Regions from separate parts of the Shewanella sp. 433 genome, predicted to be linked through region 1. Evidence: predicted binding sites of a transcription regulator. Region 1 holds the regulator's gene; the other holds the start of a gene.
The links. The regulator ArgR, encoded in region 1, controls arginine synthesis, uptake and breakdown. The targets are predictions, from matches to a motif close to ANTGAATANNTATTCANT.
Positions count from the first base shown of each region.

Region 2: the regulator ArgR is predicted to act here: its motif matches at 4,493-4,510, upstream of AC5YB1_RS06925 (YjiH family protein).

Region 1 covers NZ_CM181703.1:3,616,161-3,624,245, forward strand. The annotation lists gene ispB (octaprenyl diphosphate synthase) at 1-913, shown strand, start outside; gene mdh (malate dehydrogenase) at 989-1,924, opposite strand; gene argR (transcriptional regulator ArgR) at 2,300-2,770, shown strand; gene AC5YB1_RS16060 (Dyp-type peroxidase) at 3,212-4,159, opposite strand; gene AC5YB1_RS16065 (ABC transporter ATP-binding protein) at 4,318-5,358, opposite strand; gene AC5YB1_RS16070 (ABC transporter permease) at 5,359-6,990, opposite strand; gene AC5YB1_RS16075 (Fe(3+) ABC transporter substrate-binding protein) at 7,159-8,085, opposite strand, start outside.
Region 2 covers NZ_CM181703.1:1,542,897-1,550,981, forward strand. The annotation lists gene torC (pentaheme c-type cytochrome TorC) at 1-129, opposite strand, end outside; gene torE (trimethylamine N-oxide reductase system protein TorE) at 169-339, opposite strand; gene AC5YB1_RS06915 (NCS2 family permease) at 861-2,219, shown strand; gene AC5YB1_RS06920 (CBS domain-containing protein) at 2,328-2,732, opposite strand; gene AC5YB1_RS06925 (YjiH family protein) at 3,067-4,344, opposite strand; gene AC5YB1_RS06930 (methyl-accepting chemotaxis protein) at 4,997-6,550, opposite strand; gene AC5YB1_RS06935 (DUF998 domain-containing protein) at 6,926-7,630, shown strand; gene AC5YB1_RS06940 (U32 family peptidase) at 7,627-8,085, opposite strand, start outside.

The DNA of each region.
Region 1 (8,085 bases):
GATCTATAAACAGTTGGAGTCAGATGTAGCCCTAATTAACCAACTTGGATTCTATATTATCAATGGCGGGGGCAAGAGAATGCGCCCACTGCTATCCATTCTGGCGGCTCGTGCGATTGCCTATGACGGTGAAGCTCATATCAAGCTGGCTGCAATCGTTGAATTTATTCATACCGCTTCATTACTGCATGATGACGTGGTAGATGAGTCAATGCTAAGACGTGGTCGCGAGACAGCTAATGCACTTTTTGGTAATAGCGCAAGCGTGTTAGTCGGTGATTTTTTATATACTCGCTCGTTTCAGATGATGACCGAGCTGGGCAGCTTGCAAGTGTTAGAAGTCCTAGCCGATGCTACTAACGTATTAGCAGAAGGCGAAGTATTACAGCTAATGAACTGTAACGATCCTGACACCACTGAAGAAAGCTATATGCGTGTCATCTATTGCAAAACAGCAAAGCTGTTTGAAGCTGCGACCCGTTTAGCAGGCGTTTTGGCTGATAGCGGTATTGAGGTGCAAACCGCCTTAGCTGACTATGGTAAATATTTAGGCACAGCATTCCAGCTCACCGATGATTTATTAGACTACACAGCAGAAACCGAAGAGTTAGGAAAGAACATTGGTGATGATTTAGCCGAAGGTAAGCCTACGTTACCGCTAATCTATGCCATTGCCAATGGTACCGATGAAGAGCAAGCCTTGATTCGTCAAGCGATTGAGCAAGGTGACGGTTCTGGTCACATTGAGACAATTCTCAATGCGCTCAAGCAATGTGGTGCACTCAAATATACTGAACAAAGAGCGCTAGAAGAGGCTGATAAGGCCATTAGTGCCTTAGCAATACTGCCAGAGAGTGACTACAAGCAAGCGCTAATATCACTCGCTAGAATCGCCGTAGCGCGTAATCACTAATGATTGACTAATGGCGCAAAGATTTAAATAACAAAAAAGGAGCCAATCGGCTCCTTTTTTATTGATTCGTTTAGCTTACTTAACGAATTCGACTCCAAGCTTAATATCAGCCTTTAGCGTATCTAACATCGCATCACGCGCATTAGCTTCAAACTCACTCACTTCACCGTAAGCCAGTACTTGTTCAACACCGTTCTTACCTAGAAGGATTGGTTGAGCGAAAAATGCTGCATGCTCACTACCACCGTCAACATAGGCACATTCCACAACATTCGCTTCACCTTGAAGGCCGCGAACCAATGACAGACCAAAACGACACGCAGCCTGACCCATTGAAAGTGTTGCACTACCACCACCGGCTTTAGCTTCAACCACTTCAGTACCCGCATTCTGAATACGAGTAGTCAAAGCAGCGACTTCGTCATCACTAAAAGTAACGCCTTCAACTTGAGAAAGCAGAGGAAGAATGGTTACACCGCTGTGGCCACCAATGACATTGACTTTAACATCAGCCACATCTAACCCTTTGGCTTCGGCCACGAAGGTTTCAGAGCGAATAACATCAAGGGTAGTGACACCAAATAAACGGTTTTTATCATAAACGCCTGCAGCCTTTAGTACCTCAGCAGCGATAGCGACGGTGGTGTTAACAGGATTGGTAATAATACCGATAAGCGCTTTAGGACAAGTTGCTGCACACTTTTCAACAAGGTTTCTAACGATCCCTGCATTGATGTTAAATAGATCTGAGCGATCCATACCAGGCTTACGCGCAACACCTGCAGAAATAAGTACCACATCAGCGCCTTCTAGTGCTGGTGTTGGGTCTTCACCCGCAAATCCTTTGACTTCAACCGCTGTAGGGATGTGGCTCAAGTCAACCGCAACACCAGGGGTCACTGGCGCGATATCGTAAAGGGATAATTTAGAGCCGGCAGGCAATTGAGTTTTAAGCAGTAGAGCAAGAGCCTGGCCAATACCACCAGCGGCACCAAGTACAGCAACTTTCATAGTTATCTCCGTTAATTCTTGGTTATTATGTGACATAGATCTAAATTCACAGATGGCGCAACATTACTGCAATCACATCAATAATTCAATTATCCCTTAGTCGTGTAGCAAGATATTTTATAAATAACCTCGAAAAGTGCATGTATTAGCGGTTAATTGATAACCGTTTGACTTAACACACATAGATGCAGCCGCCACCTTTATCATCATTAATAATGCTAAATGAAAAGGATACCTATCGCTGCGGCCTCGATACTTACATGATCACCAGCAATAATGAGTGAATGTTTATTCATCTACAACGAGTAAGGCTTGACTTGCTTTGCATAGCTATTCACAATGAGCCAATTTTACGAATAAAAGAATGCCAAATTTATGCAAGCCAATAAAAACCAAGAAGAACTCGTAAAGACCTTTAAGGCTATTTTAAAAGAGGAACGCTTTGGCTCTCAGAGCGAAATCGTCAATGCACTTCAAGCCGAAGGTTATAACAATATTAACCAATCGAAAGTCTCGCGCATGCTAAGTAAGTTTGGCGCGGTGCGTACACGTAATGCTAAACAAGAGATGGTTTACTGCCTCCCTGCAGAACTAGGTGTGCCTACGGCTGGCAGCCCATTGAAAAACCTCGTACTTGATGTCGACCATAATCAATCTATGATTGTGGTGAGAACCAGCCCTGGAGCAGCGCAGTTAATCGCTAGACTGCTGGATTCTATAGGTAAACCAGAGGGAATATTGGGCACCATTGCTGGTGATGACACGATTTTTATCTGCCCGTCTAATATTCAAGAAGTTGGTAAAACGTTCAACACAATAAAGTCATTATTTAACTATACCGATTAATTCGTTATATGCGTTTTATAGCACGCTAGCTCAAGGAATCAATAGCCTCTATTTTGGCAGTTAAATGACAGCTCCTGGATCAAGACTAATTACGATTTACTGAAAAATAGACGCCAATGGCGTCTTTTTTATGCCAAAACAATGGCTCCAATTTAGCCGTTAATGATCAATCAAAGCCAGTGTCACTTAAAATCATATAAAAATGCCGACAAGTTTCTCTTGTCGGCATTTAATCAGCATGCAAGATTTTATCGCTTTTGATGCTTAACCAGCCTGCTAAAAAGACTTGCTAAAGCCGATTAAGGCGAATTTTATTGCAGCCTGCTTTTGATGGCTACTCATTTTGCGCACCAGTTTGAACCACTGCGCGATAAAAAAGAGTCAACAGACTTGGAGGACTGTAGTTAATCAATGGCGCAACGAACAATAGGTTGCCGCTATTCACTCGTCACTTTCGGTGGCTGCATTTTGCATAAAATCTAGCGAAGGAGCAAAAAAAGCCGATCCCGTCAGTGCTTGAGTAAAGTGCATTAAGTGATCATGGTTACCAGCACCATCACCGTGGATCATGCTGTGGAGCATTTTTTCAAAATGCTCAGAATTACGACACAGGGCGATAAACATCAACCCCTGCTCTTTCATTGAGCCATAAGGCATACTCTGCCTTAAGATCTCCATCGAACGCCCTTGGCTATCTTTCAGATTAACCCGCTTAGTATGGCTGGTTAGAGGCTTATCCCGCGAGGCATATTCGATATTATCGATTTTAGTTCTACCTATGATATCTTCTTGCTTTTTCTGAGGAAGTCGATTCCATTTACTCAGGTTGTGCGCGTATTTTTGCACATGCACATAACTACCAGAACGGAAGGTTGCATCTTCATCCCCAACTAAGGCGACCTCTTGGCGGTGACGCCCTTTGGGGTTTTCAGTACCATCGACAAAGCCGGTAAGATCCCGCGTATCCATAAACTGAAAACCACGTTCCTCATCGACCAGCTCAACTAAACCTTCAAACATCTGGCACACTTCATTAGCCACCAAGTGCAAGATATCATAACGGTCACACCGCAGATGAATAAAGAGATCATACTCATGTGCAGGGGCATCTCGATTATCGGCATTCATAGCCGGAAACGGTTTCAATTGAGCTGGACGAGACTGGGGGTATAAGCTGTCCCAGTAATTAGCACCAATCGCGACAAAACCATTAAAGGCGCTATCGGCATATTGATCCGATAACTCATAAATGTACTGCGCAACATTGGCTACACAAGGACGTAATTGTGATTCCACACCGTCCTCGGCATTAAACATCAAATATACGCTATGCAAATTTCCTTCGGCACACACACCTAACTGTTCACGTGGCATAACCTGACTATCCATATAGACCCTACCCTCTGTCAGTTTCAATTTTCGGCAATATTGTCCAAAACTTTAATGATGAATAGTATTACACAATCTACAACGCGTTAAAAAGAAACCGTATTTACGGTTAGATTAACGTTTATTAACCAGAACAACCACCATGAGTGACAAATATGTTACTCAGGACGCGACAATAACACCAAGGAATGAGGGATCACCTCTAATTGAACCCGTTGGCCAAGCGCTAAATCGTTTTTGGGGCTGCGAACATCATAGCGTTGTGTACCGACCAATACTCGATAATGACAATTACAGCCTAAAAAACGTCGCTCGACGATCATCCCCTCCCCTTGCTCATTGGCATGAATATCGATTTGCTCTGGACGCAATAACAGTTCACCACTATGCCCTACATCAAACAACATAGGTGCAGTGCTGACAATCACCCCCAGTGGCGTAGAGAGTGTAAAACCGTCCACCACCTCAGCAGCAAGATAATTGCCCTCTCCTAAAAATTCAGCAACATATTTATCGGCTGGCGCACTGTAAAGCGCTTCGGCACAACCATATTGCACTATGGCTCCTTGATTAAATAGCGCTAATTTATCAGCAAATACAAAGGCTTCATCTTTACTGTGCGTCACAAATACTGCACTGACATTACGTTGTTTTAAAATGCTGCGGATCTCCAGCATCATTTCATTACGCACTTTGGCATCTATATTAGAAAAAGGCTCATCGAGCAGTAATAGCTCAGGTTCATAGGCCAGTGCTCGAGCAATCGATACCCTCTGTTGCTGACCGCCAGATAACTCGTGTGGATAGCGGGTTGCTAAACCATCGAGTTTCACCAGAGCTAGCATTTCAGTTAATCTCGCTTGTCGCTCAGCACTAGTTAATCCTTTGACCCCAAACAAAATATTGTCGGCAACCGTTAAATGGGGAAACAGTGCATAATCTTGGAAGATCATCCCCACTTCTCTTTGCTCACTCGGCACAAAGTGATCATCGCCCGACAACAACCGCTTATTGATACTAATTCTGCCAGCAGAGATAGGTTGCAGCCCAGCAATCGCCCTGAGCAGGGTAGTCTTACCGCAGCCACTGGGGCCTAGCAGCGCAGCAATCTCTCCCCGTTGAATATTAAGGCTGAGTCCTTTTAAAATCACCAGACCTTGGTAATCACTATGAACATCTTCGATATTGAGGGTAGACATTTAAGTATTATGCTCCAAAGAACGGTTTAAATAGATCAGCGGAATGAGACCAACAAGAACAATAACAATAGCCGCCAGAGCGCCATGCTCAAGCTGTTCATCTGACACGAACTGATATACGTAGGTGGCAAGATTTTCAAACCCGACCGGCCTTAGTAATAAGGCCGCAGGCAGCTCTTTCATGCACTCGATAAACACCAACAACACGCCAGCAAAAATGCCTTTTCGTAACAGAGGAAGGTGCACCTTACGCAGCAAGGCGTTGGGTCTTAGCCCCATGGTGATCGAAGCCATATCCAGCGTTGGACTTATACGCTTGTAACTGCTCTCCACACTGCCAATAGCAATAGCCACAAAGCGAATTGAAAAGGCAAAAATTAACGCAAATACGCTGCCGCTTAACAGTAAACCAGGCCCTTGTGCATCGAAGTAGGCGTAAATATCATTAATGGCAAAATCCATATAAGTGAGTGGCACCAAGATCCCAATCGCCAGCACGGTACCAGGCAGCGCATAGCCGGTAGACGCTAAACGTGACGGTAATAGGTCGCTGCGCCGTGGGCTACATCGCCTAACAAACATCAGAACCACTGCAATAACCGCAGTGCTCAAGGCCACTAATAACGCAATGTAAAGACTGTTAAAGCTATATTGTAAAAACTGGTTGTGCCAACTGACCTCAAAATATTGCCAAGCATAACTGACAAGTACAGTAAAAGGCAGTAGAAAAGCCAACACCAATAAACCAGCGCAGTAAAAAGTTGCCAGCCATGCTTTAGGTGCCGATAACAGATAACGGTCACGATCATTGAGCTCGGCCTGCTTCTGAAATAACTTTTGCTTACGGCGCGCAAAACGCTCACTGCCAATCATGCAAAAAATCACCAACAACATAATTGCCGATAACTTGGCGGCAGCAGATAAACTGCCATAGCCTAGCCAAGTGTCATATACCGCTGTGGTTAATGTCGGCACAGAAAAATAACTTACTGTAGCAAAGTCAGCTGCGGTTTCCATTGCGACCAGAGAAGCGCCAACGGCTAATGCGGGCCTTGCCATGGGTAAACTTAAGCGCCAAAAACCTTGCCATGGGGAGCACCCCATCACGCGAGCTGCATGTTGTAAGCTTGAGGATTGCTCCATAAATGCGGTGCGAGCCAACAGATAAACATAGGGAAACAACACTAAAGCTAACATCACTGCTGCACCCATCAAGGTGCGTACATCGGGGAAAAAATAGTCTTGGGGCGATTGCCAACCAAACAAAGTACGCAAACTTCGTTGAATCGGGCCAGCATAATCGAGCAGATCGGTATACACATAAGCCACCACATAGGCTGGCATAGCTAAAGGTAATAACAATGCCCACTGGAAGAGTTGGCGCCCCGGAAACTCACAACGGGCAATGCACCAAGCTGCGGGCAGTGCAAATACCACGGCACCAATACAGACACACAGCATCAACGCCAACGTATTAAAGATATATGTGGGTAATACGGTATCGAGTAGATGAGCAAATATAGCCTCACCGGGCACAGCCGCCTGCACAATAATGGCTAACAATGGCAGTGTTAAGATCACTGCTATCAAGTAACTGAGCACTGACCAACGTCGAGCAAAACCTAAAATCATTCGTTATCTCATCTGGCTTAGTCAGATAATTATCAAGGACCAACCTAAATCGAAGCTTAAATAAAAACGATTATAACTTACAAAAATGTGCGCTCTGTAGCTAAAAAGCAAAATAGCCTTCTAAATAAGAAGGCTATACCGATATCAAAAGCAAGCATTGACTATATGTTATAAATCGAACTTCACTTCATCTAATAATTTTACGGCTGCCTGATGATACTCAGCCAATTTATAGATCGGTAACGCATCGGCTTTAAACTCCCCCCAAGAGGCCACTAGCTCAGATGGCGCGACATCGACTTTGACCGGATATTCCATATTGATCTGCGCATAAGATTGCTGTGCGGCATCACCTGACAAATATTCCATTAATTTGACTGCGTTGTCTTTATGGGGGGCATACTTAGCCAACGCCATTCCTGAAATATTAATGTGCGCACCCCGATTACTTTGATTAGGGAAGTTAATATTGACCGCCTCAGCCCAAGCAACTTGATTAGGATCTTGCAACATTTTACCTAAGTAATAGCTATTACCTATGGCAATATCACACAAACCTTCTTTAACAGCTTGCACCTGAGCACGATCATTACCTTGTGGCTTACGTGCCAAATTGGCCTTAAAACCATTTAACCACTCTTTGGTTTCAGCTTCACCATGATGGGCGATCATCGAGGCAACCAAAGCAATGTTATAGGGGTGTTTACCGCTGCGAGTACAAATTTTGCCTTTATATTTGGGGTCAGCAAGATCTTCATAATCAATATCTAATGGCCCTAAACGCTCTTTAGATGAATAAATATTTCTCACCCGCTGAGTTAATGCGAACCACTCTCCACTGGGCGAGCGCATCGTTTCTGGGATATTGCTCTGCAACACATCACTCTTCACCGGACTAACCAAACCTTTCTCGGTCAATTCCATTAAGCGAGAAAAGTCAGATGTCAGCACTAAGTCAACGGGAGATAAGCGCCCTTCTCTGGCAATACGTTCGGCAATGCCATTTTTAGAAAAGACCACATTCACCTCAATACCCGTCTGTTTGGTAAAGTCAGTTAAAATGGGATCTATCAAAAATGCCTGCCGATATGAGTA
Region 2 (8,085 bases), 2.0 Mb from region 1:
TTCCAGTGCGGTGTTAAAACCACCCCAGAAAATAATGCCCATGAGAAAGGCTGATAAACTGATGGTACCTAAGGTGAGGTACTTGGCGGGCTTGTTGAGCGTACGCCAGATAGTAATAAACCACTTCATAACAGCATCCTTAAAAAATAGATCAGGTAATTATTTAACTTAGTGTGAGACGACGCCGCCGAACGCTTGGATCATCCAAATGACAAAGCCATAAGCCCCTATGCCGCTGACCGTTAAAATGGGAAACAGTAAAAAAATGATGAAGCCCAGCGCCTTAAGTTCTTTGGATTTCACCTGACTGGGTTTAGTCGCTAACTCTTGCTCTGCCATGATCTGCTCTCTTAGTGGTGATCTTTGTCTATGGCTACAATATTAGAGGAGGGTTGTTAACGGCTGTCACACTTGGGATGAATGAACATCGACAACTTATGAAAAAATATGAAAATTAATTTTGAACATCACAGCAATTGCCCACTGTTACTGTTAATCATCTGGTTTTAAATGGATTAAATTGACATGTGCATCTAAAAAATCGCTACGATCAGGTGTGCAGAAGCTGCTTTAATCACAACAGGTACAGGAAGCCTTGGCCTATGTGATAAATATCTGCTGATTTGTTAATTTGCGCTAGTTTATCGCGCCAGATTTCCTGTAAAATTCGCGCCAATCAAGGTTGTGTTGGCGCTCGATTATGCCGAGCTTCGCTAGGTGCTGCATTTTTGTTCCCTCATTATGCCGCGCACAATAAGGTACATCATAAGTACTCTGTGGTTCTTTAATCCGATAGTGTTGAACGGGATCCTCACTGCCATAACCTTGTCAAACTAAGCGCACAATAAAGGTAAATAATTATGAAGTCTGAACAGACTCTCGATACCCCTGCTGTACCTACAAGTTCGATGTTGGATCGTTTTTTTACTATTTCTGCCCGTGGCAGTAGCATAAAACAAGAAGTGATTGCCGGGTTTACCACCTTCTTGGCCATGGTTTACTCGGTCATAGTGGTGCCTAATATGCTTGGTACCGCTGGCTTTGATGCTGGCGCAGTATTTATTGCGACCTGTTTAATCGCCGCTTTTGGTTCGTTGTTAATGGGGCTGTGGGCTAACCTGCCAATGGCGATTGGCTGTGCCATCTCATTAACCGCTTTTACCGCGTTTAGCATGGTATTAGGCCAAGGGATCTCGATTCCGGTCACGTTAGGCGCCATCTTTTTAATGGGGATAGTGTTTACGTTAGTGAGCGTGACGGGGATTCGTCAGTGGGTACTAACCAACCTGCCTAAAGGGATTGCCCACGGTACGGGTATCGGTATCGGCTTATTCCTTTTGCTTATTGCCACTAACAGTGTGCAGCTTATCGTCGCTAACGATGCGGGTTTACCGGTGAAGTTGGGCGATATCCATAGCTTACCTGTGCTTGCGACCGTTATTGGCTTGGCGGCGACCATTGGCCTTGAGCGCCGTGGTGTGCCAGGTGGCATTTTGTTGGTGATTATCGCGCTGTCGCTATTTGGCCTTATGTTTGACCCTTCGGTGACCTATCAAGGCTTGTTTGCTTTGCCGGATCTGATGTCTGAACAATCGTTGATCGGTCAGCTCGATATAATGGGGGCGTTAAACCCCTTAGTATTACCTATCGTACTCGCGTTAGTGATGACAGCGATTTTTGATGCCACAGGCACTATCCGTGCGGTGGCGGGTCAAGCCGAATTACTCGATAAAGACGATAATATTGTTGGTGGTGGTAAGGCGCTCACCTCTGACTCTGTGAGCAGCATCTTTGCTGGTGCTGTGGGCGGCGCGCCCGCTGCTGTGTATATCGAGTCGGCTGCAGGGACCGCCGCTGGTGGTAAAACTGGCCTGACAGCGACCATTGTCGGTGTGCTATTTTTACTGATGATGTTCTTGGCACCACTGAGTTATTTAGTGCCTGCTTACGCCACAGCGCCTGCGCTAATGTATGTCGGATTGTTGATGTTGAGCAATGTGACCAAGCTTGATTTTAACGATAAAGTCGATGCTATGGCTGGACTAACTTGCGCAGTGTTTATCATTTTAAGCTGTAACATTGTCACAGGGATCATGTTGGGCTTTGTCACCTTAGTGATAGGCAGACTGTGCAGCGGCGAATGGCGTGCCATCAAGCCGGGTGTGTTAGCGATCACTATCGGTCTGGTGGTTTTCTATCTCGGTGGCTGGGCAATTTAAGCGCTTATCCATATCATAACCTGCCTAAATTTGTTGCTGTAGCTGAATTGCCCCTCAGCGCAGCGCATAAAAAGGACCCCAAAAGACGAAATATCCTTTCGTCTTTTTTTATTGGCTGTAAGCGCGCAGCAGATCTTTCCAGGTGACGATGCCGACAATCTTATCCTGAGATAATACTGGCAGTGAGCCAATATTATGTTGCAACAACAAATGAGCCGCCGCTTGTAAGGAGCAATCTGTTGTGGTGGTGATAGGGTTGCGCGTCATCACTTGGTGTGCGCGTCGCTGCAGGGTTTCAGCATCACGTTCGGTTGCGTTGATGGCGCCAATATGGGGGCTTAATGTGCGCAGGTAATCTCGCTCAGATAACACCCCTTGTAGTTTATCGTTTTCAATCACCAATAGATGATGAAACGGCGCACTGTCAAAAATCTCTTTGACTACGGTAAGACGGTCATCCATGTCGATAGTGGCGACTCGGGTACTCATAATATCGGCAACGGTGACGCTCATAGTCTACTCCCTCATGTTGATGTTATTTATAACAGACAATTAACCGTTCAACAAATCAACGATTTTGCTGAAATATGCAAAGGCTTACTACCGTGATATAACCTGCGGCAAGTGTTGCTGTGCGTCATTCACCAACAGGAGATGAGTCAGTCACACTGAGCCTTAGTCTGTTGGCGTTAGGCAGATAAAGAGTGTTAACAGATTGAGAGACTAGCCATTGCATGGTGTTTCTTAACTATGACGGCAGGGCCCAAATTGAGGCGTGTTATCGAGGTGAAGGGGACATCAGCCTAGGCGATCCTAGGCTGATGTTAGGTTTTATGTGTCGAATGTATTAGAAAATCAGATGCGCGGCACCCGCGATAACAGGCAGGGTCACTAGGGTTCTTAAAATAAACACTACAAATAACTCGACAATATTGACCGGGATCTTACTGCCTATCAGCAAGGCGCCCACTTCACTCATATAGATAAGCTGGGTGACCGACAGGGCGGCAATAATAAAGCGAGTCATATCTGATTCGATAGTACTGGCCAAAATCGAGGGGATAAACATATCCGCAAAACCCACTACGATGGTTTTTGAGGCCTCAGTGGCTTCAGGAATTTGCAGTAACTCAAGTAGTGGGATGAATGGCATGCCAAGGTAGTTAAATAGCGGCGTGTATTCGGCGATCATCAATGCGATGGTGCCGATAGCCATGACGACCGGGATCACGCCAAATACCATATCGATGACATTTTTGAGGCCATCTTTTAAGGTGTGCGACACGCCTTGTGCATGCGCCGCTTTGTTCATTGCTTGCTCAAAGCTCCAAGCAAACACGCCCTTGCCGTGCGGCACGACTTCATCGTCTGGGTGACGTGGTGTGTCGTCGATGTAGAGATCTTTTTTCCAGCACAGTGGCGGTAACTTAGGCACGATAATCGCTGCAACCACACCTGCTAAACAGACGGTTAAGTAAAATGGTGCAAACAGGTGCTCCAATTTAACCTGCGAAATCACCACCAATGAGAAGGTGATTGAAACCGCCGAAAAGGTAGTCCCTATCACAGCCGCTTCTCGCTGAGTATAAAGGCGGGCTTCATATTGTTTACTGGTCATCAATATGCCAACGCTGCCGTCGCCAAGCCAAGAGGCCATGCAATCAATGGCGCTGCGACCTGGCAAGTTAAATACTGGGCGCATAATTTTGGTTAACAAGGTGCCAAATAGTTCTAGCAAGCCGAAGTTAAGCAGTAATGGCAATAACATACCGGCAAAAATAAATACGCAAAATAGCACGGGCAGTAGGTCGTTGAGGACCAAAGCGCCGGTATTACCCGAATGTATCGCTTCGGGGCCTATGCCCATATAAGTCAATACAATGAAGACCGCACCAATGATGCGAACGATTGCCCACATTGGGTTTACGTCAAGCAATGCATTGATAAAGTGATGCTGCTTTAAAGCGTTAGGCTTGAGTAATTTGCAGATAATGGTCGCGATAGCGGTAATGACCACTATAAAGGTCACTATGGCGGTTAGTGCATCGCCTAATAAGCTTTGTAATCCTTTTGATACGATAGCGATGGGGATGGTGATCGCATCTTGATAGCTAATCGGTGTCATAAACAGTAATAAGCCGATCAGCGAAGGGATGAGAAATGTAAGTAACGTTTTTATGTTAGTTTTTTGTTTTATAGCCACTTTTTTTGCCTTAAATTACGCTGTCTGTACAACGGCAAGAAATAAGAATTAAATCCATAATTTTATTTACAATGAATATCCATTCATCTAATCGACGGAGGTTACCGCCTAAGTCCAGTGATGTAAAACCATTTAATGCGCAATCTTGTGACTGGTTGCAATAGCATAGTTATTTGCACTTAATGACTATTTATATTGTACTCAAAATTATCGCTTTTGCACTATGTAATTTCTGGTTGCAATTGGGTTAAGTGTTTGTTGTTGATTGGTTTTATTAAGTTTGCTCTAGCGTCAGCTGTTGTCGGTTGAGAGCGGCATTAATTGGGTGAGTTCGGCGCTAACATGATGATGCTAAAGCATTTGATTTGTGGACTTAAGGGGCTATGACGACAAGTTTTGCGCCTAATCGACTGTCGATTAGGCGCTGTTTGCGGTAAATACACGGCTAATATAGAGCGGTTAATAACGTATGTGGTCAATAGTTAGCACGTTTCAGTGCTGCGTTTTTATCGACTTAATGCTCGCTCGGGATAAAGATATTCGCGCGCCAAGTTTAGTGGATTTTGTCCGCCAGTTAACCGAAAGTCTGCCTTAGGCTTTTGGCTTTATCCGCATTAATTTTCAGCTCAGAAATGGAGCCTTCAACGCTCTGTAGTGCAACCAGATTATTATTCGATGCCTGGGTGATCTGATTAATTCCCTGATTTAGTTCTTGTACCACTTGCATCTGCTGCTGCGCCGCGACGGCATTTTGCTGGGCAAATTCGTGAATGCTGCTGATTGATGTATAGAGTTCATCCAGCTTTATCGCCGAAGATTCGGTTTGCTGGGCGCAGTGTTCGGCCAATTGCTGGCTTTGACGCATCTCTTCGCTCCAGTCGCTGAGCATCTTGAACATTTTGTCGACGCTTTGGGATATGCTGGTTGTCGATTCTTGAGTGCGGCTCGATAGCGCCCTGACTTCATCGGCAACGACCGCAAAGCCGCGCCCCTGTTCGCCTGCTCGGGCAGCTTCAATGGCGGCATTGAGTGCCAATAAGTTGGTTTGCTCGGCGATGGCATCGATTTCGCCCATGGCATTGGCCACATGTTGAGCTTCTTGATGCAGCTGCTGAGTATTTTTTGCTACATGGGTGACGCTTTGAGTGAGCGAGTCGATATCTTGGCTGTTTTGCTGCATCATGGTGCGATTATCGTGACAAATTTGATAAGTGTCATCGATATGGTTTGAGGTCGACTGAATATTACTCACCACCTCATTAAGGGTCGCCCCCATCTCTTCCATAGCGCTGGCCATCTGCTCAATTTCTTGATGCTCTTTATCGATGCCACTGTGAGTTTGATTCACGGCAATAATCAGTTGATTGGTGATGTCGGTGATCTTATCGGCGCTATCTTGATTTTTGCCTAACACGCCCTGCATCTTGGCGTCTTTCATCAATATCTGAAATGTTAGTAGTGAGGAGGAGTCTTTTCCGCAATACACAAAGCGGCTGACCGAGTCATACTCTTGTTTCATCGCCATTAACTGCGTTGGCACCCGAAAGGCCTCATCGTAAAAGATGGCCAGATTCAATCCGATCAATACCAGTCCGACTAAAATGGTCTGCCAGCCTAAGAAGTAGCCCGCCATCGCCAGCCCTAGGGTGGTAACCACCGCAGAAACGATGCGCTTTTGCACTAATGAAAGTGGATCCTTGACCGTTTTACCTTGGTTAATTTGCTCATATAGGGCCTGCGCGCTGCTGATTTTTTTTGCATCGGGTTTTACCCTTACAGATTGATAACCTATGAGTTTGCCTTGCTCGTATAAGGGGGAGACAAAAGCATCGACCCAGTAAAATGAGCCATCTTTACAACGGTTTTTCACCATACCGCGCCAAGATTGGCCGGCTTTTAGTTTTTGCCAAAGATCGGCAAATGCCGCCGCAGGCATGTCGGGATGACGCACCAGATTGTGATTATGGCCCACCAATTCTGATTCACTGTAACCTGAGATGTTGATAAAGGCTTGGTTAACGTAAGTGATCACGCCACGGGTATCAGTGCTCGAAATGAGCTCGTCTTTATCTGCAAGTTTTACCTCGCGCATCGAGGTGGGGAGATCATGATGTCTAGTTGTGCTCATGTAGGGAGGTCTTCAGCAAGTCGCCATCTCCAGCTTGTTATTTGCGAAGTGGTTGGTGGCGTAATAAAAAATTCATGGGAATTCTAACAGGCATGCCATCAATTTGTTAGCTGCCTCACAAATCTATTTTTAGTGAGACGTGGCGCGTAAAATAAATGCTAAGATTATGATCTTGCTCTAATAAAAATATTGACTCAGTGATGATGTCACGTATATTCGTTTACCCTTTTATATTATAAGGTTATTTGTGAGCGAGTCGCAGAATAGGCTAATAATGTTGCTAAAATTGTTATCAGAAATATGCGCCAAAGCTCGGCATAAAATTCTAATTCCATATAACCTAGTAGGACGACAGCATTGCATTATCAACGGACTATGAATTCATCACAGCGTAAATTACCCACATTGGGGTTTAGATTTGGCATGCTGGGCATTACTGTGCATGTGCTTAGTTTAATAGTGGCGGCGTTGGGATTTAATGATTTTAATGGTAATGGTTTTAGCTTTTTTAATTTCTCATTAAGTGAACTGGGCCAATATGGTCATTCTCAATTAGCGGTAGTGTTTAACGGTGGGTTATTTTTTGGTAGTTTGAGCTTGGTGTTGTTTTGTTTGTTTTCATTGCAATATAGCGACAGCCCGCTGCTGTACCCTTGTCTGTTACTGCTGATATTAGCCTTGTTGGCGCTGGCCATTACAGGTTTATTTCCCATCAATGTGCACCATTTACACACCTTAGGTATCGAGTCTTTCTTTTATTGTTCGCTGCTGAGTATCGCTTGTTACTTGGGGTATGTATGGCAGGGTGCAAGGTTGGCAATAAAGCCCCTTAAGCGTTTTGCTTATCGAGGCTGCGGTGTGTTGAGTTTGCTGTGTTTAGCCGTGTTTGGTTTGTTTGTTTTTTTTGCTCAAGTGGATAATAGCCTAAGCAATAATGGCCAAGCATTTTACCATGGAATGATGATGATCGAGCCACGCCCTGAATTTTGGTGGCCCGCCATCGTTGAGTGGTTAGCGTTACTGCTGTTTCTTGGTTGGAGCGCGGCCTTGGTGTGGACTCAGCGCCCTACGCGCGACTAGCGCCCTTGCTCAAATCCCGCTTGTCCAAACCAGTATCCATTACAGGTTAAGTTATTGTTAGTGGTGACATCGGCACTCGTGATATTGACGCTATTAGCTGTCTGGTTAGTTTTTAACTTATTGTCAATAAACAAGTTATTAGCTAACTCTATTGAAGCTAAGCTACTAGGGGAAACCCTAAAATAGTCGACGCCGAGGCGCTGCATCTCTTGTTGCTGATCACTCAAGTCAATATAACTGGCCGATTGAGTTTGAATGCCATTAAGGCGTAGCAGCGGCTGGTTTTCTTGGGTTTGCGCCAATACACCTTGCGGATAGTCAATACAGATGGTTTGGCAGCTATCTTTGGTTAATCCTTGTTGGCGCGCGGTAAAGCAGCGCGCAGAGTGTGCCAGTGGCATGTAGCCATGGCCAAAGACTTCCACCTCGATTTGCCTTGGAGCCAAGTCGGTTAA